DNA from 3 places in the Arthrobacter sp. 10L424 genome. Region 1 is predicted to be linked to each of the others. Evidence: riboswitches for the same ligand, from Rfam matches in the RefSeq annotation. Region 1 holds a riboswitch; each other region holds the start of a gene.
What was found. Region 1 has a riboswitch for S-adenosylmethionine ahead of AC1DC5_RS09845 (bifunctional o-acetylhomoserine/o-acetylserine sulfhydrylase). Riboswitches for the same ligand answer to the same signal wherever they lie in the genome.
Positions count from the first base shown of each region.

Region 2: another riboswitch for S-adenosylmethionine. It lies ahead of AC1DC5_RS13975 (aminotransferase class V-fold PLP-dependent enzyme); the one in region 1 lies ahead of AC1DC5_RS09845 (bifunctional o-acetylhomoserine/o-acetylserine sulfhydrylase).
Region 3: another riboswitch for S-adenosylmethionine. It lies ahead of AC1DC5_RS17000 (DUF1737 domain-containing protein); the one in region 1 lies ahead of AC1DC5_RS09845 (bifunctional o-acetylhomoserine/o-acetylserine sulfhydrylase).

Region 1 covers NZ_JBFTJH010000004.1:21,398-28,435, forward strand. The annotation lists gene AC1DC5_RS09820 (NAD(P)/FAD-dependent oxidoreductase) at 23-1,147, shown strand; gene hutI (imidazolonepropionase) at 1,159-2,367, shown strand; gene AC1DC5_RS09830 (histidine phosphatase family protein) at 2,442-3,122, opposite strand; gene AC1DC5_RS09835 (CPBP family intramembrane glutamic endopeptidase) at 3,200-3,964, shown strand; gene AC1DC5_RS09840 (VOC family protein) at 4,172-4,810, opposite strand; SAM riboswitch class IV at 5,015-5,130, shown strand; gene AC1DC5_RS09845 (bifunctional o-acetylhomoserine/o-acetylserine sulfhydrylase) at 5,136-6,509, shown strand; SAM riboswitch class IV at 6,692-6,807, shown strand; gene metX (homoserine O-acetyltransferase MetX) at 6,819-7,038, shown strand, end outside.
Region 2 covers NZ_JBFTJH010000008.1:13,241-20,278, forward strand. The annotation lists gene AC1DC5_RS13955 (fluoride efflux transporter FluC) at 1-283, opposite strand, end outside; gene AC1DC5_RS13960 (metal-dependent transcriptional regulator) at 284-997, opposite strand; gene AC1DC5_RS13965 (Nramp family divalent metal transporter) at 1,014-2,300, opposite strand; gene AC1DC5_RS13970 (class I SAM-dependent methyltransferase) at 2,470-3,228, opposite strand; gene AC1DC5_RS13975 (aminotransferase class V-fold PLP-dependent enzyme) at 3,319-4,785, opposite strand; SAM riboswitch class IV at 4,820-4,933, opposite strand; gene AC1DC5_RS13980 (glutamyl-tRNA reductase) at 5,021-6,478, opposite strand; gene hisN (histidinol-phosphatase) at 6,656-7,038, opposite strand, start outside.
Region 3 covers NZ_JBFTJH010000011.1:124,407-131,444, reverse strand. The annotation lists gene AC1DC5_RS17010 (O-succinylhomoserine sulfhydrylase) at 1-914, opposite strand, end outside; gene AC1DC5_RS17005 (rhodanese-like domain-containing protein) at 915-1,325, opposite strand; gene AC1DC5_RS17000 (DUF1737 domain-containing protein) at 1,322-1,591, opposite strand; SAM riboswitch class IV at 1,653-1,768, opposite strand; gene AC1DC5_RS16995 (NtaA/DmoA family FMN-dependent monooxygenase) at 1,956-3,251, shown strand; gene AC1DC5_RS16990 (aromatic amino acid ammonia-lyase) at 3,256-4,932, shown strand; gene AC1DC5_RS16985 (PLP-dependent cysteine synthase family protein) at 4,892-5,944, shown strand; gene AC1DC5_RS16980 (ATP-grasp domain-containing protein) at 6,212-7,038, shown strand, end outside.

The DNA of each region.
Region 1 (7,038 bases):
CGACATCTGCAAGGATGGAACCATGTCAGCCCATTACGATGTCGTGATTGTCGGCGGCGGTATCGCCGGCCTGTCCCTTGCCTCTGCCCTTGCCGGAAAGTGCAGCGTTGCGCTGGTGGAAGCCGAGCAGACACTGGCGTACCACACGTCTGCGCGCTCGGCCCGGCAGCTGATCCCCAGCTACGGGCCTCCGGTGGTCCAGGAGCTCACCCTCCGCACCCTGGAACTGATCGCGGGGCAGGACGCCGGCCGGCCGGAACCGGTGCTCTCACCGCGCAGCTTTATGCTGATCGGCGACGACGCCGCCGTCCAGGAGCAGGCCAGCGGCCACATGCGGCCCATCACCCACGCCGAGGCCCTGGAACTCTGCCCGGCCCTGGCCCCGGATTCCTTCTCCGCCGCCGGCCTGGACACCGGTTCCTTCGCCTGCAACGCCCCCGTGCTGCTGGAGGACCACCGCCGGCGTGCGCAGGAGGGCGGCGTGGACATCATCACCGGCGCCAGGGTCCACTCGGCCCAGCGCCTCGGCTCAGGCTGGGAACTCGGTGCCGGGCAGGAAGGCTTCCAGGCCGCCGTCGTGGTCAACGCCGCCGGTGCCTGGGCCGACGAACTCGCCGTGCTCAGCGGCGTAGAGAAAGTCCAGCTGCAGCCGTACCGGCGCACCGCGGCGATTGTCGACGTCGAGCATCCCCTTCCGCAAAACAGCCCAATGGTGGCCGCCGCCGATGACAGCTTCTATTTCCGGCGAGACGGCGAACAGGTCCTCATCTCGCCGTCGGAGCATGAACCGAGCGGGCCCGAGGATGCGCAGCCGCACCCGGGCGACATCGAGGCGCTGATCGCCCGGCTCAACACCCTCACCACCCTCGGCATCCGCGGCGTCCGCCAGGCCTGGACCGGGCTGCGGACGGAAGCGGCCGACGGTATCCCGGTGGTGGGGTTCGACGCCGAAGCCCCCGGATTCTTCTGGCTCGCCGGCCAGGGTGGCTACGGCTTCCAGACGTCCTCCGGCATCGCCGAACTGGCCGCGGAACTCGTCCTCGCAGGCCAGGGAGCCTCTGCGGTTCCGGGCGGGGCCCAAGCAGCCGGTCCGGCATCCCGGACAGTGGAAGCGCTGGCGGCGACACGCTGGTCCATCCGACGCTGAAGAATGGACTCATGAGCACCCTCATTACCAACATTGCCGAGCTGATGACCCAGGACGCGGACCACCGGGTCCTGAAGAACGCGGCGGTGGTCATCGAGGGCGAACGGATCTCGTGGCTTGGCTCCGCGGCGGACGCGCCGGCCGCCGACGACGCCGTCGACGCCGGGGGCCGGGCCCTGCTGCCGGGCTGGGTCGACTCGCACACCCACCTGATCTTCGCCGGCGACCGGACCGGCGAGTTCGAGGCCCGGATGGCGGGGGAGAGCTACAGCGCCGGCGGAATCGCCGTGACCACCGGCGCCACCCGGAGCACCAGCGACTTCGACCTCACCCGGCTCGCGATGGGCCGGGTCGCGGAAGCCGTCTCGCAGGGCACCACCTACCTCGAAACCAAGACCGGGTACGGCCTGGATGTGGAGAACGAGGCCCGCAGCGCCCGGATCGCCTCCACCGTGGCGGACGAGGTCACCTACCTCGGCGCGCACCTCGTGCCCGCCGGGATGGACGCCGAGGAATACACGGACCTGGTCTGCGGCCCCATGCTCTCGGCCGTCCGGCCGTTCGTGCACTGGGCCGACGTCTTCTGCGAGCGGGGCGCCTTCGATGAGGACCAGTCCCGGCGCGTGCTCCAGGCCTGCCGCGACGCCGGGCTGGGCCTGCGCGTGCACGGCAACCAGCTCGGCGAAGGCCCCGGCGTGCGGCTCGCCGTGGAATTCGGTGCCGCGAGCGTGGACCACGTGAACTACCTGTCCGTCGCCGACGTCGACGCCCTCGCCGCCAGCTGGTCCGGCTGGGACGCCGCGTCCGGTGACGGGCGCGGCACCGTGGCGACGTGCCTGCCGGCATGTGACCTGTCCACCCGCCAGCCGCTGGCGCCGGGCCGGGAACTGCTCGACGCCGGCGTGCAGCTTGCCCTGGCCTCCAACTGCAACCCGGGTACCTCCTACACCAGCTCGATGGCCTTCTGCGTCACCACCGCCGTGCTCCAGATGCGCCTGAGCGTCCACGAGGCGGTGCGCGCCGCGACCTACGGCGGCGCGCTGGCGCTCGGCCGGGAGTCAGGGAACGACGCCGACGGGGAACGCGCCGTCGGCTCGATCGCCGTCGGACACCGCGCGGACCTGCACCTGCTCAACGCGCCCTCGGCCACGCACCTGGCCTACCGGCCCGGCATTCCGCTGACCCACGCCGTCTGGCGCGCGGGGGTCCGCGCCCGCTGACCCACCCAACTGACTCGCAGCAGGGGCTGTTTTGGACGCTCAAAACAGCCCCTGCTGCGAGTCAGTTTCGTTAGTTAGAAATACATCGGCGGGGCGTCGAGCACCGTTTCGTCGACGCGGCGCTCCACCCACTGGCTGAAGGGTTTGTCCAGCTCATACTTGCCCAGCTCGGTCCGCAGGAGGCTCCGGACCTCGGCATTGTCCGGGTTGTTGAGGGACTCGAAGTACTCCACGGACCAGTGGAACCAGCGCATGCAGAACAGCCGCATGGTGAGCCCGTGGGTGACGAACAGCGCGTTGGGGGCGTAGTCCGGCCTGGACCAGTGGCGGTACAGGGTTTCCATAAATGAGGAGACCCGGTCGTAGACGTCCGAGCCGGATTCGCCCTCCCGGAAGCGGTAGAAGAAGTGGCCGTAGGCGTTGCGGAGCTCCTTCTGGTCCTCGATCTCGCCGGCGATCTGGAAATTCGCCCAGTCCTGCTCCCGCAGCCGCGGCTCCTCGATGACCCGCTCGATCAGCGGACCGAGGTTGAGGGCCTCCAGGGTCTGGTAGGCCCGAAGGTAAGGGGAGACATACACGCAGGCCTGCTGGCCGTCCAGCAGCCGCCGGACCTGTTCACCGGCTGCCCGGGCCTGTTCCACACCGAGTTCGGTCAGCGGAATCCGGTAATCGGGCACCCGGTTGTAGATGGAAGTGTCGGCGTTGGCGGCGGACTGGCCATGCCGGATCAGAATGATTTTCCCGGGCGCACTCATAAACCCCAAGCATAGGGCCCGGCAGCGTCGCGGCCCCGATTCAGGCAACTACCGGCAACTGCAGGCAAGATGTAACCATGTTGGTTCCCTCCCGCCGCCGGCTGCGGCTTGAAATGTGGATTGTCCTGGGCTTGTCCCTGGGACAGTCGGCCGTGTATTCGGTGGTGCAGCTGCTGGACAAGATGACCAGGGCGCCGCTCGCCGAGGGGACCTCCACGCTGAACCGCTCGCAAAGCAGCCGCGAGTACTTCGACCTCACCTACCAGCTGCTGGACATCATCTTCGCCCTGGTCCCCGTGGTCCTCGTGATCTATTTCCTGACGGAAAACCGGCCGTCCGGCCACGGCATCACGGCCTTCCAGAGACTGGGCCTCAACTTCAACCGGCCCGGCAGGGACCTGCTGCAGGGCTTCGGCCTGGCGGCGCTGATCGGCATCCCGTCGCTGGGCCTCTACGCCGCCGGCCGCGCGCTCGGCATCACGACGGCGATCATTCCCAGCGCGCTGGACGCCTACTGGTGGACGGTGCCGGTGCTGGTCCTCTCCGCGATCCGGCACGGGATCGTGGAGGAAGTGATCGTGGTGGGCTACCTGCTGGACCGGCTCGGGAAGCTCGGCTGGTCCGTGCCTGCGGCCATCTTCGCCAGCGCCATGCTGCGGGGCAGCTACCACCTGTACCAGGGGTTCGGCCCGTTCATCGGCAATGCCATCATGGGCGTCATCTTCGCCGTGGTCTACACCAAAACCCGCCGGCTGATGCCGCTCGTGATCGCCCACGCCGTCCTGGACATCGTGGCATTCGTCGGCTTCAGCCTCTTTGGCAAGGCCATCGGCCTGGGCTGAGTGCGCACCAACACAAAGCAACGCGGAGTCACTTCGAGCCCATCCGGAGGCACTGGACGGGCGCGAAGTGACCCCGCGTCGCCTTTCAGAGCCGGCCGGGCCGCCGGTGCGCCGTTTCTGTATTGGCGTTAAAGTATTTCGGCCGTCATCGGTGGGTGACGTCATTGGCACCCGCTGATGGCGGCCGAAGTGTGGGGCGGTGAAACGTCAGATCGTGACGGCTCCGGAGGCCGTCTCGAACGTGACGGACAGGATGCCGGGGGTTCCGCGGGGAGCGATCCAGTTCACGGCCACGTCTTCCAGCGGCTTTTCCACCGGAACACCCAGCCATTCGGTGACGCGCTCGGCGGAGCCGGCAATCGTGAGGGCGGACATCTTGACCTGGCTCTCGTAGGCCTTCGACGGGTGGAGTTCCGGGTCGCCTTCCCACCTGAGCATGTACGGGACCTGGGGATCGGCGATGAGCCCGAGGATGCCGATCTGCTTCCAGACCAGTTCGCGGCCGTCCGGGAACTTGCGGTTGCCGTTGACGGCGGCGCGGCCGAGCCGCTCCTCGAACGGGGCCAGGTCGTCAACCTCGACGCACCAGCCCATCCAGCCGCCGCCTGCTTCGGAGCGGGCACGGACGGCCTGGCCGAAGGGGGCCTTGTCGGAGGCCGGGTGGTTCAGGACCTCCACGACCTCCAGGTACTTGTGTCCCGCGAGCGGGATGATCATGTTGCGGGTCCCGAATCGGGGGTGTACTCCGCCCTTCACGGCTTCGACGCCGAGGGCAGACGCAATTCGTTCGGTGGTGGCAGCGAGGCCATCTTGTTCACAGGCGTAAGAGACGTGATCCATGCGCATGACCTCATCTTGGCACTTTGTGATGCGGCTCTCAGCTTAGGCTCGCCTAACCGAGATGGGATGTCATTTTCGGGGTGCCCCCGAAGTGCTCTTTTCCGCGTCATTGCGCGGAACCAGGGGGCCCGGCCGGGCCAGCCGGCCGCCCGGCTTCATCTTCGTCACAAAGCTATCCAGAGCCCGGAACCCGTTCCTAGACTGGGGTCAGGTCATGAGTGCCAGCGCACAGCCCCGGCTTGCTGGCCGGCAACCCTCGTATCGCGGTGGGGTGCCCCGGGTGAAGACCTGGCCGTCCGGCGCCCGCCGGAAGGCAAGCGCGGCGCCAGAGTTGACCCGGGCCAAGGAGCTCCGGGCAGTCTGTGCCCAGTCCCCAAAGGAGTCTCCGATGTCCAACGCCTGGTCCTTCGAAACCCGCCAGATCCACGCCGGCCAGGAGCCGGACAGCGCCACCGGTGCCCGGTCGCTTCCGATCTACCAGACGACGTCGTTCGTCTTCCCCAGCGCTGAAAGCGCCGCCAACCGGTTCGCCCTCGCCGAACTGGCTCCCATCTACACCCGGATCGGCAACCCCACCCAGGACGCCGTGGAACAGCGCGTGGCCAGCCTGGAAGGCGGGCTCGCGGCGCTCTTGCTGAGCTCCGGGCAGGCCGCGGAGACTTTCGCGATCCTGAACATCGCCGAGGCCGGAGACCATGTGGTGGCCAGCCCCAGCCTCTACGGCGGCACCTACAACCTCCTGGCGCACACCCTGAAGAAGTTCGGTATCTTCGTAACGTTTGTGGAGGACCCGGACAACCTGGCCCAGTGGCGCGACGCCGTGCAGCCCAACACCAAGCTGTTCTTCGGCGAAGTGGTCTCCAACCCGCGCCAGGACGTCCTGGACATCGAGGGCATCTCGCAGGTGGCCCATGAGGCCGGGGTGCCGCTGATCGTGGACAACACCCTTTCCACGCCGTACCTCATCCGGCCGATCGAATGGGGCGCGGACATCGTGGTCCACTCCGCCACCAAGTACCTCGGCGGCCACGGCGCCGCGATCGCCGGCGTGATCGTGGACTCCGGCAACTTCGACTTCGGCGCGGATCCGGAGCGGTACCCGGGATTCAACACCCCTGACCCCACCTACAACGGCCTGGTCTACGCCCGGGACCTCGGCAAGGACGGCGCCCTCGGCGCCAACCTCTCCTACATCCTCAAGGCACGCGTCCAGCTGCTGCGCGACCTCGGCTCGGCGGTATCCCCGTTCAACGCCTTCCTCATCGCCCAGGGCATCGAGACCCTGAGCCTGCGCGTGGAGCGGCACGTCGCCAACGCCACCGCTGTCGCCGAATGGCTCGAGGCCAGGGACGACGTCGAATCGGTCGCCTATGCCGGGCTGCCGTCGAGCCCCTGGTACGAGCGCGGCCGCAAGTACGGGCCCAGGGGGACCGGCGCCGTCGTGGCCTTCAACATCGCCGGGGGAGCGGAGGCCGGCAAGCGGTTCGTCGACGCCCTGGAGCTGCACTCGCACGTCGCGAACATCGGTGACGTGCGCTCGCTGGTCATCCACCCGGCGTCGACCACGCACAGCCAGCTCTCCCCGGAGCAGCAGGCCGTTGCCGGCGTCAACCCCGGTCTGGTGCGCCTGTCCGTGGGCCTGGAGCACATCGACGACATCCTCGCGGACCTCGAAGCCGGCTTCCGGGCGGCCAAGGACGCCTAAGCGAGGTCAACGCCGAGTTTCCCCACCTTTGCGGGCATGAGGCCGGGAGTCGCCGACACTCCGGGGCGACCCGCCGCCCACGGCCTTCAAAAGTGGGGAAACTGCGGTGCTGACGCATGTGGCTGTCACACGGGCGTCACAATCTTCGCCACAACGCCGCCGCATTTCGTAAGCTCAGTGCAGGTCATGAGTGCCAGCGACAGCCCCGGCTTGCTGGCCGGCAACCCTCCTTTCGCGGCGGGGTGCCCCGGGTGAAGACCTGGCCTGCCGGTCAGCTGACGGTGGGCAAGCGCGAAGTTAGGTCCTCACATGACGATTGCCGTCACCCGCCAGGGTGCACCCGTAAACACGACCGCCCACGTCCAGGCCCCGGTTCCGGGTGATGCAGCCCTGGATGGAACGGTCCGGTACCTCCGGATTGGCGACCTGGACCTCGAATCCGGCGCCCGGCTGCCGGATGTCACCCTTGGCTATGAGACCTGGGGAACCCTCAATCCGGACGGCTCCAATGCGGTGCTGATCGAACACG
Region 2 (7,038 bases), on a different contig from region 1:
GGTCAAGGGAGAACACCACCGCCGAAAAGGTCGTGAACGAACCCAGCAGCCCGGGGCCGAGGCCGGCCCGCAGCCAAAAGGCGGTCTTTGGCCGTGCGATCCAGACGGTGGTGAGGGACGCGAGGACAAAACTTCCGACGACGTTGATCACCAGGGTGGTCCACGGGACGCTCCCCGCCGCCTCCGGGAACAGCAGCCCGGCCCCGTAGCGCAGTTCCGTTCCGATCAGGCCGCCGACGGCGACGGCGGCCCAGGCGCGCCAGCCCGGCAGTCCAGCCCGCATTCAGCGCCGTTCGAGGCGGCAGCCGGGATGGGTCGTCTCGCTGTGGACCCAGAGCGCGGAGGCTACTTCCTCGGCCAGGTCGAATTCGCGCCGGGTCCCGCCGGAGCCGATGCGTACCACCAGGGCACCGCCGAAGGGCTTCCTGCCCAGCACCTCGACGTCGGCGTCCAGCGCGATCTTCTCGGCGGAAAGGTAGCGCAGCAGCTCGGGGTTGTCGTCGCTGATGCGGGTGATCAGGCCGGTGTGGCCGTCGTCGAGCTCGCTCATCCGGTGGGCCGCAGGCATCTCCACGGAGCCGTCAGCGGCCGGGATCGGATCGCCGTGCGGATCCCGCACCGGGTTTCCGAGCTTCGCAGCCATCCGTTCGATGAAGGTGTCGGAGACGGCATGTTCCAGGAGTTCGGCTTCATCGTGGACCTCGTCCCAGCGGTAGCCGAGCTCCCGCACGAGGAACGTCTCGATGAGGCGGTGCCGCCGGACCATGGACAGCGCCAGCCGGACGCCGTCGGCCGTCAGCGTGATGGCGCTGTAGGGCTGGTGGTCCACCAGGCCCTGGTCCTTGAGTTTGCGGACCATCTCGGAGACCGAAGAGTTGGCGACGCCGAGGCGCTGGGCCAGCTGGGTGGAGGTGATGGGCTTGTCCTGCCACTCCGTAAAGGAGTAGATGACCTTGACGTAGTCCTCGATCGAGGAGGATGGCAGGCTGGTCTTCACACCGTCCAGCCTACCGTCAGGCGGCGCCGGAGAAGGTCAGCCACAGCAGGACGAGGTTGAGTGCGACCACCAGGACCACGGCGGTGATGGCGGCAACGCGGAGTGCCATTCCGTCCGCGAAGCGGCCCATCAGCGCCTTGTTGCTGGTCAGGACGACCAGCGGGACCAGGACGAAGGGAATGCCGAAGCTCAGGACGACCTGGCTGAGGACCAGGCCCCAGGTGGGATCGAAGCCGATGCTCAGCAGCACTACGGCAGGAATGAGGGTGACGACCCGACGCGTCATCATCGGGATCCGGATCTTGAGCAGGCCCTGCATGATGGAGCCGCCGGCGTAGCAGCCCACGGAGGTTGACGCCAGCCCGGAGGCGAGCAGGCCGACGGCGAAGATGACGCCGACGATCGGACCCAGGTTGGCGGTGATCGCGGCGTGGGCGCCCTCGATGGTGTCCGTTCCCTCCTCGCCGCCCAGGGTCGATGCGGCGAGGAGCAGCATCCCGATGTTCACGATCCCGGCAATGGCGAGGGCCGCCACGACGTCCCAGCGGGTGGCTTTGACCAGGCGCGTCATGGCTGGCGCGGGCACGTGGAGGTGCGGGTTCGGGCGGTGCCGGTCCCGGGAAAGGGCCGAATGGACGTAGATGGCGTGGGGCATCACCGTGGCGCCGAGCATGCTGGCGGCCAGCAGCACGGTGTCCGGACCCTGGAAGCCCGGGATCAGGCCGGCTGCGACGCCCGCCGGGTCCGGCGGGCTGATGAAGAGGCCGGCCAGGAACCCGATGGTGATGATGCCCAGCAGGAAGATGATGATGAACTCGAAGGGCCGCTGCCGGTTCCGGGCCTGGACTGCCAGCAGGAGCATGGAGACGCCGCCGACGATCACGGCGCCGAGGGGCAGGGGAAGCCCGAAGAGCAGGTAGAGCGCGATCGCCCCGCCGACCACTTCGGCCAGGTCGGTGGCAGCGGCCACGATCTCGGCCTGGACCCAGAACGCGCGGCGCCAGACCGGCTTGAGCCGCTCACCGAGGATCTCGGGCAGGCTCTTCCCGGTGACGATTCCGAGCTTGGCGGACTGGTACTGGACCAGCACGGCCATGATGTTGGCGGCCACCAGAACCCAGACCAGGAGGTAGCCGTACTGGGCGCCGGCTGTGAGGTTCGCCGCCACGTTGCCGGGATCCACGTAGGCGATCGAGGCGACGAACGCAGGGCCCAAAAGGCCGATCATGGCGCGGCGGCCGCCCTTTTTCCGCCGGGCGGGTACCTGTGGCGCCGGCGCTTCGTGTCCTGTTACTTCCAGCACGGCGGGCTCCCCTGGGTAGGTGCGTCACGACAACGCGGCCGGTGGCGGCGCGCTGTTGCCCGCCCCATAATTTGTAGCTGCCTATAAACAATTATTAGGCATACCGAAACCATAGGCCAGCGTGCAGATTCGGTGCAACGCCGGCGCGTGAAACCGTGGGCCCGCCGGGTCAGGCCCGGACGGCCCGCCAGCTCTGTGTCAGGTAGGGGAGGGGGAGTATTTCGCCAGGGCCGTGGCCCAGATGTTCGTGCAGGTACCACTCGAGATTGCCCAGGACCTTGGCGCGGACCGCTTCGCTGGCTGCAAGGTAGTAGCTGCGGGACTTGGTCAGCTCCATGATGTCGGCGGTGCGCACGGGATCTTCCCAGCGGGTGAGGTGGCTCTCCAGCCCCCCGAATTCAGGGCCCAGCGGCGGCCTGAAGTGGGGTTTGTGGACGTCGCCGGCATGCATGATCCGCGAGAGCCGGTGCACCCAGGGAACGGACGTGTCCAGCTGGTTCCAGACGAGCCCCAGGACACCATGGGGGCGGAGGATCCTGGCGATCTCCGTGCTGGCCAGCACGGGATCGCACCAGTGCCAGGCCTGGGCGACCGTGACGACGTCGAAAGCCCCGGAGGGCAGACCCGTGTGCTCGGCGGTACCCTCGACGGCGGTGACGCCCGGAAGCGTCCTGCGCAGCTGCTCCAACATGTCGGCCGACGGGTCAACAGCCACCGTGTGCAGCCCGCGCCCGGCCAGCAGCGCCGTGAACTTCCCGGTGCCGGCGCCCAGGTCCGCGGCGTCCTTCGCCCCGGCGGGAATCAGCCAGTCGGCCGAGTCGTCGGGGTAGCCCGGGCGCACGCGTTCGTAGTGCTCCCCGCCGTCCTGGAAGCTCTGCCCGAGCTCCTGGCGCCGTTCCCCGTGCAGTTTGGGGCCACCGCGTGCCACGTGCGATCTCCTTCGGCAGGTCCGGATGGGTACCTTTCGAATTTACCGCACGCGGCAGGGGCTGCGATGCCAGGTTGGTTCCCCGCCCGGTCAGTCCTGGGTGCAGGGGGCCGCGCCGGCAGTGCCGGGCGTGTTGGGTGCCCAGTGCGGGTAGCTGCGGGTGTCGTTGGCCGGAACCCACCTTCCCGCGTCCACCACGTAGTCCCAGCCGAGGCCGGTCTGGCGCAGCTCCTGGATACCGGCGAGCAGACGCTGGGCGTCCTCCAGCCGGGACCCGACTCCGAAGCTGGCCCGCAGCGAGCCGGAGGGCAGCCCGAGCCGACGGAGCAGGGGGTGCGCGCAGAACCGGCCGTCGCGCAGCCCGATGCCGTGTTCGGCCGAGAGATACGCCGCCACCAGGCCCGCGTCGTAGCCTTCAACGGAGAAATTGACGACGCCGATCGTGCCGGTGCCGGCCCCGTTCCCCGGTTCGTGGCCTGCCGGCACGTCGTAGGACGCACTGTCCGCGAAGATCTGGTGAACGGTCACGCCGTCGATCCGGGCGAGGCCCTCGACGAGGAACGACCGGATGGCGTTTTCGTGCGCGTGCCACTGTTCCACGTCCAGGCCGGCGATGACCTGGGTGGCCCGGGCCAGGGTGGCGGCGCCGAGGACATTGGGAGAGCCGCCTTCATGCCGGGCGGGGCCGGTGGTCCAGCTGACCGTGTCAATCCGGGCGTCCTGCACGGCTCCGCCGCCGGCCAGGTGCGGCGTGCCGGCGTCGAGCCAGTCGGGACGGCCCACCAGCACGCCCGCGCCGAAGGGCGCGTAGAGCTTGTGCCCGGAGAACGCTAGGTAGTCGACGCCGTCCGCGGCGATGTCGATCCGCCGGTGCGGGGCCAGCTGGGCGGCGTCGACGACGATCCGGGCGCCGTATTCGTGGGCCAGGGCGGCCAGTGCCCGGATCGGCAGGATCTCTCCGGTGACGTTGGAGGCGCCGGTGACGGCGAGCAGGCTGACGCCGCCGTGGGCGAGTTCCCCGCGGAGCAGTTCCAGCGTGGCGGCGAGGGTGGGCGCGGCGATGACGCTGCGGTGCGGCACCCGCTGCCAGGGCAGAAGGTTGGCATGGTGTTCGATGTCGAGGTAGAGAACCTCGCCGGTGTGCACGCCGTCGACGACGGGCAGGCAGCCGGCCAGCAGGTTCAGGGAGTCGGTGGTGTTCCGGGTGAAGATCACGGCGTCGTCCGGGCGGCCGCCCACGAAATCGCGGACGATGGTGCGGGAGTTCTCGTAGACCGAGGTGCTGATCTGGGAGGCATAGCCGGCGCCGCGGTGGACGCTGGCGTAGAACGGCAGGATTTCGTTGAGGTAGGCCGAGACCACCGACAGTGCGGGCGCCGAGGCACCGTAGTCCAGATTGGCGTAGCGGACGTGGCCGCCCCGGATCAGCGGCGCCTGGATCTCGGCGCCCGTCACCGCGGCCAGCGGACGGCGGGCGATGGCGAACCGCGCATCGGGATGCGCTTGGCCGGCGACGGCATGGAGTTCGGGGGTGGCGGGAATGGTGGCAGTCGTCATGGGACCTCGCTTGAAAAGGACCCCACGTACCGGGGATCCGCGCTTGCCGGGTCCGTTCCGGACCGGCCAGGTCGTCACCCGGGGCACCCCGCCGCGAATGGAGGGTTGCCGGCCAGCAAACCGGGGTTTAGCGCTGGCACTCGTGACCTGTTTCGAGCCTAGGACATTCCCCGCCCGCGCGAAAAGGTGCTGGCTGATTGTGAAGCTGTTTGTTACGCGGGCGCTAGCACACTCGCTAGCACGCTGCGCTGGCTGCGGCGATGCCGGTCCGGGGCCTCGTCAGGAGCTGCAAAGTTGAACAGGTTCCCGGGCATCCGGCGCCCGGGCGGGCGGTGCCGCCGCAGACCGGATTTGCCGTCGCTGCGACCGCTTCGGCGGGCTCTTCGGCGGGTTCCCGGACTGGCCGGGCGGCGTCCCGGCTCGGGGCGGTCCGCTGGCTGCCGGTGGAGATGCTGAGGCCGAACAGGGCATCGAGGGCAGCGGCGTAGTCGTCCTGGCGCCCAAGCGCGGCGAGCTCCCGGCCGCGGACCGTCGGGGTATGGAGCAGGCGCCGGATCAGATGCCGGAGGGCGAGGTTCACGTCGTCAGCCGAGGCAGACCGGCCATGCTGTTTGCTGACGCGTTCCATTTCGCTGTGGAGGACCTGATGGAGGTGCTCGCGCAGGGCGACGACGGCGGTGTCCACGGCGCGCCCGGCTTCCTCTTCCTCGAAGTGGCGTGCCGCCTGCTGGACCAGGGCGCGGGCGCGGCGCAGCGCCGCGGCGTCCGCCGGGGGAGCAGCGCGGTGCACCGATTCCAGCGTGATGAGTTCGACGCCTGGCAGCCCGCCCACGCGGGGGTCGAAATCGTGGCTGGGAGCGAGGTCGATGATGGTGAGCGGACGGGCCGCACCCTCACGCCACCAGGTGAGGGCGGCAGCGTCGAGCCGGGCCCCCGAGCCGCTGCAGCCAATGAGGAGGTCCGCCCCCGCAACGGCTGCCGGCAGCTGGCCGGCGGAGAGGGCGGTGCCGCCCCTGGCCGCCACGAAGGTCTTCGCGCGGCCGGAGTGGGAGAAGACCGAAATGTCGGTACATTTCCGGTTCCGGAGCAGCTCCGCGACGCACGCGGCGTAGGCGCCGGTCCCGAAGAGAACGGCCGACGCGCCGGCGATTCCGGCCTGTTTGGTGCCGTCCCGCGGGCCTCCGGCGGCGGCAAGGTCCAGGGCAACGGAAGCGATGGATCTGCTCGCGCTGCTGAGTGCGGTCTGTGCCCCCACGTCCTTCGCGGTGCGGGATGCGGCCTGGAACAGCCTGCCCAGCCGTCCGCTGGTGGTTCCGGCGGCCTGCGCGTCCGAGAGTGCGCGCCGGACCTGGCCGGCGACTTCGCGTTCACCCACGACGACGGAATCCAGCCCCGCTGCAACGGCGAAAAGGTGTTCCGCGGCCGCAGTTCCCCGTAGTTCCTCGAAGAGGCCCGAAAGGCGGATCGTGGGCAGCCCGGAACCGAGATGGACCGACTCGAGGACGTCCGTGCGGGCGGCTGCCAGGCCCGCCTCGGACGGGACTTCGCAGTAGATTTCGAATCGGTTGCAGGTGGACAGGACCACGGAAGCGGCGACGGGCGAGCCGCCGGCGAGAAGCTGCGGCGCGAGCCCGGTGGCGGCTGCGTGCAGTGCGGCGGCCGATTCGGGCCCCAGGTCCCGGTACTTCGCCATGAGCACCAGTAGTACGGGGCCGATCCCGGCGGTGCCGCCAGTCCGGGCATGAGCTGTGTCAGACAAGGCTGCTCTCCTCCCAAAAAGATGCCCTACCTTGAGGCCGGCTGAGGCCGGCCGTCTTGGACAGCGTCGTACAGGGAGGTTGCGGAATCCTTGGGGCGGGTCCGCGGGTTGCTAGAGCAGGTCGTCCAGGCCGGGGTTGAGGCGCTTGAGGACCTCGGAGTGGAGGATCGAGTTGGTGGCGAGGGCGTTGCCGCCGAAGGGGCCGTCTTCGCCTTCCAGGGAGGTGAAGCGCCCGCCTGCCTCGGTGACGATGGGTACCAGGGCGGCCATGTCGTAGAGGTTCAGCTCGGGCTCGCAGGCGATGTCGACGGCGCCTTCGGCCACGAGGCAGTAGGACCAGAAGTCCCCGTAGGCGCGGGTGCGCCAGACTTCCTCGGTGAGGCCGAGGAACTCGTCGAGGTTGCCGCGCTGCTTCCAGCCGCCCAGGCTGGAGTAGGACAGGGAGGCGTCCGAGAGTTCCGAGACGTTGGAGACCTTCAGCCGGGTGGCGGCGG
Region 3 (7,038 bases), on a different contig from region 1:
CGGGCGGCCAGATCGTGCTGCGGGTGCGACGGCAGCAGCGGGTACTTGACCCAGCTGACCGCGGGCTGCTCCTCAAGCCATTCCGCCAGCCGCAGCGCGGAAGCGGAGGAATGGTTCACCCGCAGGGCCATGGTCTCCAGCCCCTTGGTCAGCACCCACGCGTTGAACGCCGAAAGCGCCGGCCCGGTGTGGCGCATGAGCTGCTTGACCGGGCCGTCGATGAACTCCTTGGTACCCAGGATCGCGCCGCCGAGCACCCGGCCCTGGCCATCGATGTGCTTGGTGCCGGAGTAGACGATCACGTCCGCGCCCAGCTCCCCGCAGCGCTGCAGCAGGGGAGTGGCAAAGACATTGTCGACGACGACGGTCGCCCCGGCGGCGTGCGCCAGGTTGCTCACGGCGGCGATGTCCACGATTTCCTGCATCGGGTTCGACGGCGATTCGAAGAAGACCGCCGTCGTGGGTTCCGACAGTGCGGCGCGCCACTGCTCCAGGTCCGGGCCGTCCACGAAGACCGTCTCCACACCCCAGCGGGGAAGGATCTCGTTGAGGATCACGAAGCACGAGCCGAACAGCGAGCGGGCCGCGACGACGCGGTCGCCGGCGGCCAGCAGGGCGCCGAGGGCCGTGAAGACGGCGGACATTCCCGAGGCGGTGGCGAAGCAGGCCTCGGTGCCTTCGAGCAGCCGGAGCCGTTCCTGGAACGTGGCCACCGAGGGGTTGCCGTAGCGGGAGTAGACGAAGCGTTCGTCCTCGCCGGTGAACGCACGCTCGGCGGCGGCCGCGGATTCGTAGACGAAGCCGGAGTTCAGGAAGATCGGCTCGGACGTTTCCTGGAAGCCGGTGCGGTCGAGCCCGCCGCGGACGGCCTGGGTGTCGGCGCTCCAGCCGGCGGCATCGGGGTTGAAGGCCACTTAGTGCTTTCCGAGGTTGGTGGGCAGGCCGCGGTTCTTCCAGCCGTTGACGGTGCGCTCCCCGTAGCGGTCCGGTTCGCCTTCAAAGCCCTCGAGGACGTTGTAGGAGGTGAAGCCGGCCTCCGTCGCGGCGATGGCTGCGGCGATGGAGCGGGCGCCGGAACGGCACAGGAAGACCAGTTCGGTGCCCGGCTCTTCGGGGGCCTGCTGTTTCAGCTGTTCCACGAAGCGCGCGTTGGGGATGCCGCCGGCGAGGTTCCACTGGATGAACAGCGGATCGTTGTCGGTCTCGTTGGTGTCCGGGATGCCGATGTGGGCCCATTCGCCCTCGGTGCGCACGTCCACCAGGATGGCGCCGTCCTCCAGCTTGGCCCAGGCCTCCTGCGGGCTGAGGTCTCCGGCGTAGCTCACGCGTGGCCCTCGCCGTCGAACTCCAGGTCATCCACGGCATTGGCGACGGCGGCATCGGCGCTGGCGATCGCGGCCGGCAGCACCACGGCCTGGGCCACGATGACGCTGCCGCCGTTGGACGTGACGGCCGGGCCGCCGTGCAGCACATAGCCCTCGGCCAGGGCGGCCGAGACGCGCTCGCAGAAGGCGCGGTCGTCGGGGCCGGTGAACAGGCGGTACGCCAGTCTCTCCCCGGCAGCGGGGACGGCGGGGGCCGGGGCTGGCACTGTACGGGGTGCTGTATCGGGGACAGCGGGGGCGGACGCGTCAGGCACGACGGATCTCCTTCTTTCACGCTTGCAGCTCGAATTGGTCGATATGCCGAGTATTCACCTGAGGCACCCCGCCGCGAAAGGGAGGGTTGCCGACCGGCCAGTCAGGGCTTGGCGCCGGTTCTCATTACTCACCAAAAACGTAACACCCGCGACGCCGGCCGGCACCGCCGCCGTCGTCATGTTAGGTAACGGAATCCGCCGGAGTGCGGGGACCCATCCGGCGGTTCCGGGGGGATAATGACGGGAGGTGAAGTCCCTTTACGCCGGATGAAATCAGGTGGCCGTGAACGCCTCGGATGCCCCTACAGTCGGTCCCATGCTGCATTTTGGGTGGTTTGTGGGCCACGGCTTCGGCGTCCAGGGCTGGGGAACCCCCGGCTACGGGATCGGCTATGACTGGAAGAAGCCGGCGCTGTACCAGGACGCGGTCCGGGCCTTTGAACGTTCCTGCCTGGACCTTTTCATCATCGAGGATTCCCTCACCGTCCCGGACACCTACGGCGGCAGCGCGGAAGTTTCCCTGGCGCAGGCGTCCTTCGCGCCGAAACACGATCCGCTGGCCCTCGTGCCGTACCTGTTCTCCGCCACGAGGCACCTGGGCATCGTGCCCACGATCAGCGCCTCCTTCTACCCGCCGTTCACGGCGGCGAGGCTGCTGGCCACCCTGCAGCACTTCTCGCACGAACAGCTGGGCTGGAACGTGGTGACCTCCGGCAGCGACCTCGCTGCCCAGAACTACGGCCTGGATCAGCAGATCGAACACGACCGGCGCTATGAGAAGGCCGAGGAATTCGTGGATGTGGTCCGCCGGCTGTGGCGCAGCTGGGAACCGGACGCGATCCGGGAGGACGCAGGCGGGGGCATTTTCGCGGACCACACCAAAGTCCACCCGATCCACCACGACGGCGAGTTCTTCAAGGTCCGCGGGCCGCTGAACACGGCACCATTGCCGGAGGAACCCGTGCTGGTGCAGGCAGGGGCCTCCCCGCGGGGCAAGGCCTTCGCCGGGGGCAACGCCGACGTCGCGATTGCGCTCGCCCGGGGAGCGGACGGGATGAAGGCCTACCGGGACTCCATCCGGGCGGAGGCCGCCGCCGCCGGCCGGAACCCGGATGACGTCAAGGTGCTGTTTGTCCTCAAGCCCACGGTGGTCGGCTCGCGGGCGGAGGCGGAGGACCTGCGGGCCCGGCGCCGGGACCTGACGCAGCGGGACATCGACAGCCAGCTCAACTCCATCTCCTACCTCTCCGTCATCGACTTCAAGCAGTTCGACCTCGACGCCCCGCTGCCGGAGCTGCACACCAACAGCAACCAGGGCACCCTCGACCACTTCACCAAGGCCGCGCCGCCGGGTTCCACGCTGCGCCAGCTCCTCCAGGCCCGCAGCGGCGGCGCGGGGGACAGCATCATCGGCACGGCCGAGGAGATCGCGGACTACCTCGAAGAGACCGGGGCGCAGGTGGGCGGCGACGGGTTCCTCTTCTCCGGGTTCGTGGACCCCGCGACGGTCCACGGCGTCCTGGACCGGCTGACCCCCGTGCTCCGCCGCCGGGGGCTGATACGGACCAGCTACGGCGACGGCGGCCTCCGCCGGAACCTGCGGGACTTCTAGCGCCATGACCGACCAGCCGGCCGCCGCAGCGTCCTTCCTCATCGGCACGGCCCGGCTGCACGCCCGGGAGGTCGCCGCGGCGGCCGCCGACCCCTCCGTGCGGGTGGTCCTGAGCGAACAGGCCCTCGAAGTGCTGGGCCGCTCCCGGGAGGTGGTCCAGCGGGCCATTGAGTCCGGGCACAAGGTCTACGGCCTCAACACGCTGCTGGGGTCCGGCCGCGACACGGCAGTGGCCGAGGAATCAATCCTCGCCTACCAGATCCAGGTGGTCCGCTACCACGACAGCGGCGTCGGCGGGCTGCTGGACGCCGCCGAAGCCCGCGCCACGGTCCTTGCCAGGCTGATCGGCTTCAGCCGCGGAGGCTCGGGGGTGCGCCCGGAGACGGCGCGTTTCTACGCCCGGCTGTTCAACCGCGGTGTGCTTCCCGCGATCCCGCGCGACGGCTCCGTGGGATCCTCGGACCTGACCCAGCTCGCCGCCGTCGCCGCCGTCGCCATCGGGGAGGGACAAGTCCTCTCTCCGGACGGGCCACCCGTCCCCGGCGGGGAGGCACTCGCCGCCGCCGGGCTGGAGCCCCTGGCCCTGGCGCCGGGGGAAGCTCTGGCCCTGGTCAGCGCCAACTCCTACTCGATCGGCGTGGGCGCGCTCCTGCTGGGACGGCTCCTGCGCCTGGCGGACCTGGCCGACACCGCGCTGGCGCTCTCGCTGGAAGCGACCGCACGGTACGACGGCGGCGGGAACCTCAGCCCCTTCTCCGCGGCCGTGCAGGCGGCCAAGGCCGTCGACGGCCAGGCTGTCTCCGCCGGGAACGTCCGCCGGCTGGTCCGCGGCGGCTGGCTGGAGCAGGACGGCCGGGACGCCTCAGTGCAGGATGCCCTGTCGTTCCGGGCCGCACCGCAGACCCACGGCGCCTTCCGCTGGCAGCTCCGCGCCCTCGAGGAAGCCCTCGAAGTGGAGCTCAACGGACAGGGCGACAACCCGCTGACCGACCTGGCCTCGGGCCGGATGGTGTCCGGCGGGAACTTCCAGCCTATGCAGCTGGCCCTGGCCTTCGAAGCCCTCCGGCTGGGCCTGGCGCACCTGGGGATCAGCAGCGAACGCCGGATCGCCAAGCTCTATCCGCCGCAGCGCAGGATCCGGCAGCAACACCTCGCCGCTGCCGGGGACGGCGCCGCCCTGGCGCGGGAGGAGCTCCCGGGCCTGCTCTGGTACTCGGCGGCCGGGCTGCTGGCCGAGCTGAAGACCCTGGCGGCGCCGGCCACGCTCGGGGCGCCCACCCTGTCCGCCGACGTCGAGGACCACTCCACGCTGGCGCCGCTGGCCCTGCAGCAGCTCGAACGCTCCGCCGAGGCCGCCGAGAAGCTCTTCACCATCGAGGCGCTGACGGCGGCCTACCTGCTGTCCCGGGCCGGCGACGCTACCGCTACCGGTGCCGGTGCCCGCGCCGGTGGGGGTCCCGGGGCGGCCGGGACCGGAGAGCGGCCGCTCGGGGCGGGGACGGGCGCCATCCAGGCACGCCTTGAGCGGGTGCTGGCCCACGGCGCCTCCGGCGGGCTGACGGCGTCCGCGCTGCTGGACGCGGCGCGCGATGATCTGCACTCCGCGCTCGCGGAACGTGCCACAGGGGAGGGGGAAAGCCATGACTGGGAAGCACACGGTCGCGGAGAAGCTGTCCAATGACGCGGATGCCGTCCTGGCCCAGGTGGGCGGCACCCCGCTGGTGCGGCTGAGAACGATCACCAAGGGCCTGGCCAGCGCGGTCTACGTCAAACTCGAATCGGAAAACCCGGGCGGATCGATCAAGGACAGGACGGCCCTGAGTATGGTCCGGGCAGCCGAGCGGAGCGGGGCGCTGCAGCCCGGCGCCACGATCGTGGAGAGCACGTCGGGGAACACCGGAATCGGGCTTGCCCTGATCGGGGCCCTGACCGGCCATCCGGTGGTTGTGGTCACGGGTGACTCGATTTCCGCCGAGAAGCTGGCCGCCCTGCACCGTTACGGTGCCCGGGTGGTGATTACGGACTGGGACGCGCCGTCCGGATCGCCGGAGAACGCGCGCGCGGTGGCGGCACGGATCACGGCGGAAACACCGGGGGCCTGGCGTCCGCTGCAGTTCGACAACCCCGCCAACCCGCAAGCGCACTACGACACCACGGCGCCGGAGATCTGGGAGCAGACGGGCGGCGCGGTCACGCATTTTGTCGCCGGGGTTGGCACCGGCGGCACCATCAGCGGCACCGGCCGCTACCTCAAGGAAAAATCGGCAGGCCATGTCGAGGTGATCGGCGCCGATCCGTTCGGCTCGGTCTACAGCGGCGGCCATGCGGGGCAGATCCTGGTGGACGGGGTGGGGAACACCTGGCCGGAGGCCGACTGGCCGAAAGCCTTCAACCGTTCCACGGTGGACCGCTTCCTGCGCATCCCGAACGACGAGGTCTACACGACGGCGCACCGGCTGCTGAACGATGAGGGCCTGTCACTGGGACCGTCCTCCGGACTCGCCGTGGCGGCCGCCCTTCGGGTGGCGCTCGCCGCGCCGCACGGCTCGGTGGTGGTGGCCATCGCCCCCGACGCCGGCAGCAACTACCTGAGCAAGGCCTTCAACCCGGTGTGGCTGGCCGAAAACCATATCCGGGTGGCGCCAGACGTCGCGGAGGAGCTGGCGGAACCGAGTACCGGCCGCCGGACCTAAGTACCCGGCGCCCGGGCGACAGCGCCCGCCCCCCGCCAACTCCGAGTAGCCGCTACTCGGGTATTCCAGGCGACCCCCGCTTTTACTGAAGGGGCACGTCCCACAGCGCCCAGAAAGTCTCATGCGCCACGAAACTCGCCGGGGGGCCATTCACATGATGTCAATCCACGTTCCGCGCACCACCGTCATTGGTGGTGGCCAGCAGGAAAGCAGCCACGCCGCCGCATACGGCCCGGCCGGCTGGCGGCACCGGGGAACGGGGCGGCCATGAAGCCCAGGGTCCTGCTCACCGGTGCCGGCGGCTCGGCCGGCCGGGCCCTGGCCGGGCAACTCAAATCCCGCGGTATCCCCGTCCTGGGCGCTGATATCCGCGAGCTTCCCACCGGTGCCGGCATCACCGTGGTGCCGGTGCCCGCGGCCACCGACCCGGAGATGGTCTCGGCGCTCCGCCGCCTCGTCACCCGGGAGCGCATCAACCTGGTCATCCCGACCGTGAGCGCGGAACTCCCCCTTCTCGCGGCGTACCGCGCCGCCTTCGGCACTGGCGTGCGCGTCATCATCGGCGAACCCGGGCCAGTGTCCGTCGCCCACGACAGGCTCTTCACCGCCTGGCAGCTGCAGTCCGCGGGCATACCCGTTCCCCGCTTCGGCGTCCCCAGTGACTTCGCCGATGCGGACGCCGCGATGGCTGCGCTGGGCGGCCCCGTCGTCGTCCGGCCCAGGCAGTCCGGCGGGGAGCGCCCCGCCTTGGTCATCGACCGCAGCTCAGACTTCCCCTGGCACCGGCTGCCGGAGGGCCAGATTGTCCAGGAGCTCATCCCCGGCGCGGGGTACGCACCCATGGTCTTCGGCAGTCCGGCGCACAACGGATGCGAGCCGTTCGTCGTCGTCGTGGAAAAGACCGAACTGGACCGCGGCGCTGTGGGCAAAGCGGTCGCGATGCGGCGCGTGGACGCGGACGAAGCCATGGACGTGGGCAACGTGGCCATGGCCGCAGTGCGCTCGCTGGGACTGACAGGGCCGGCGGATGTCGATGTCCGCCGCCGCGCGGACGGGACCCCGGTGGTCCTTGACCTGAAGGCCCGTTTCGGCGC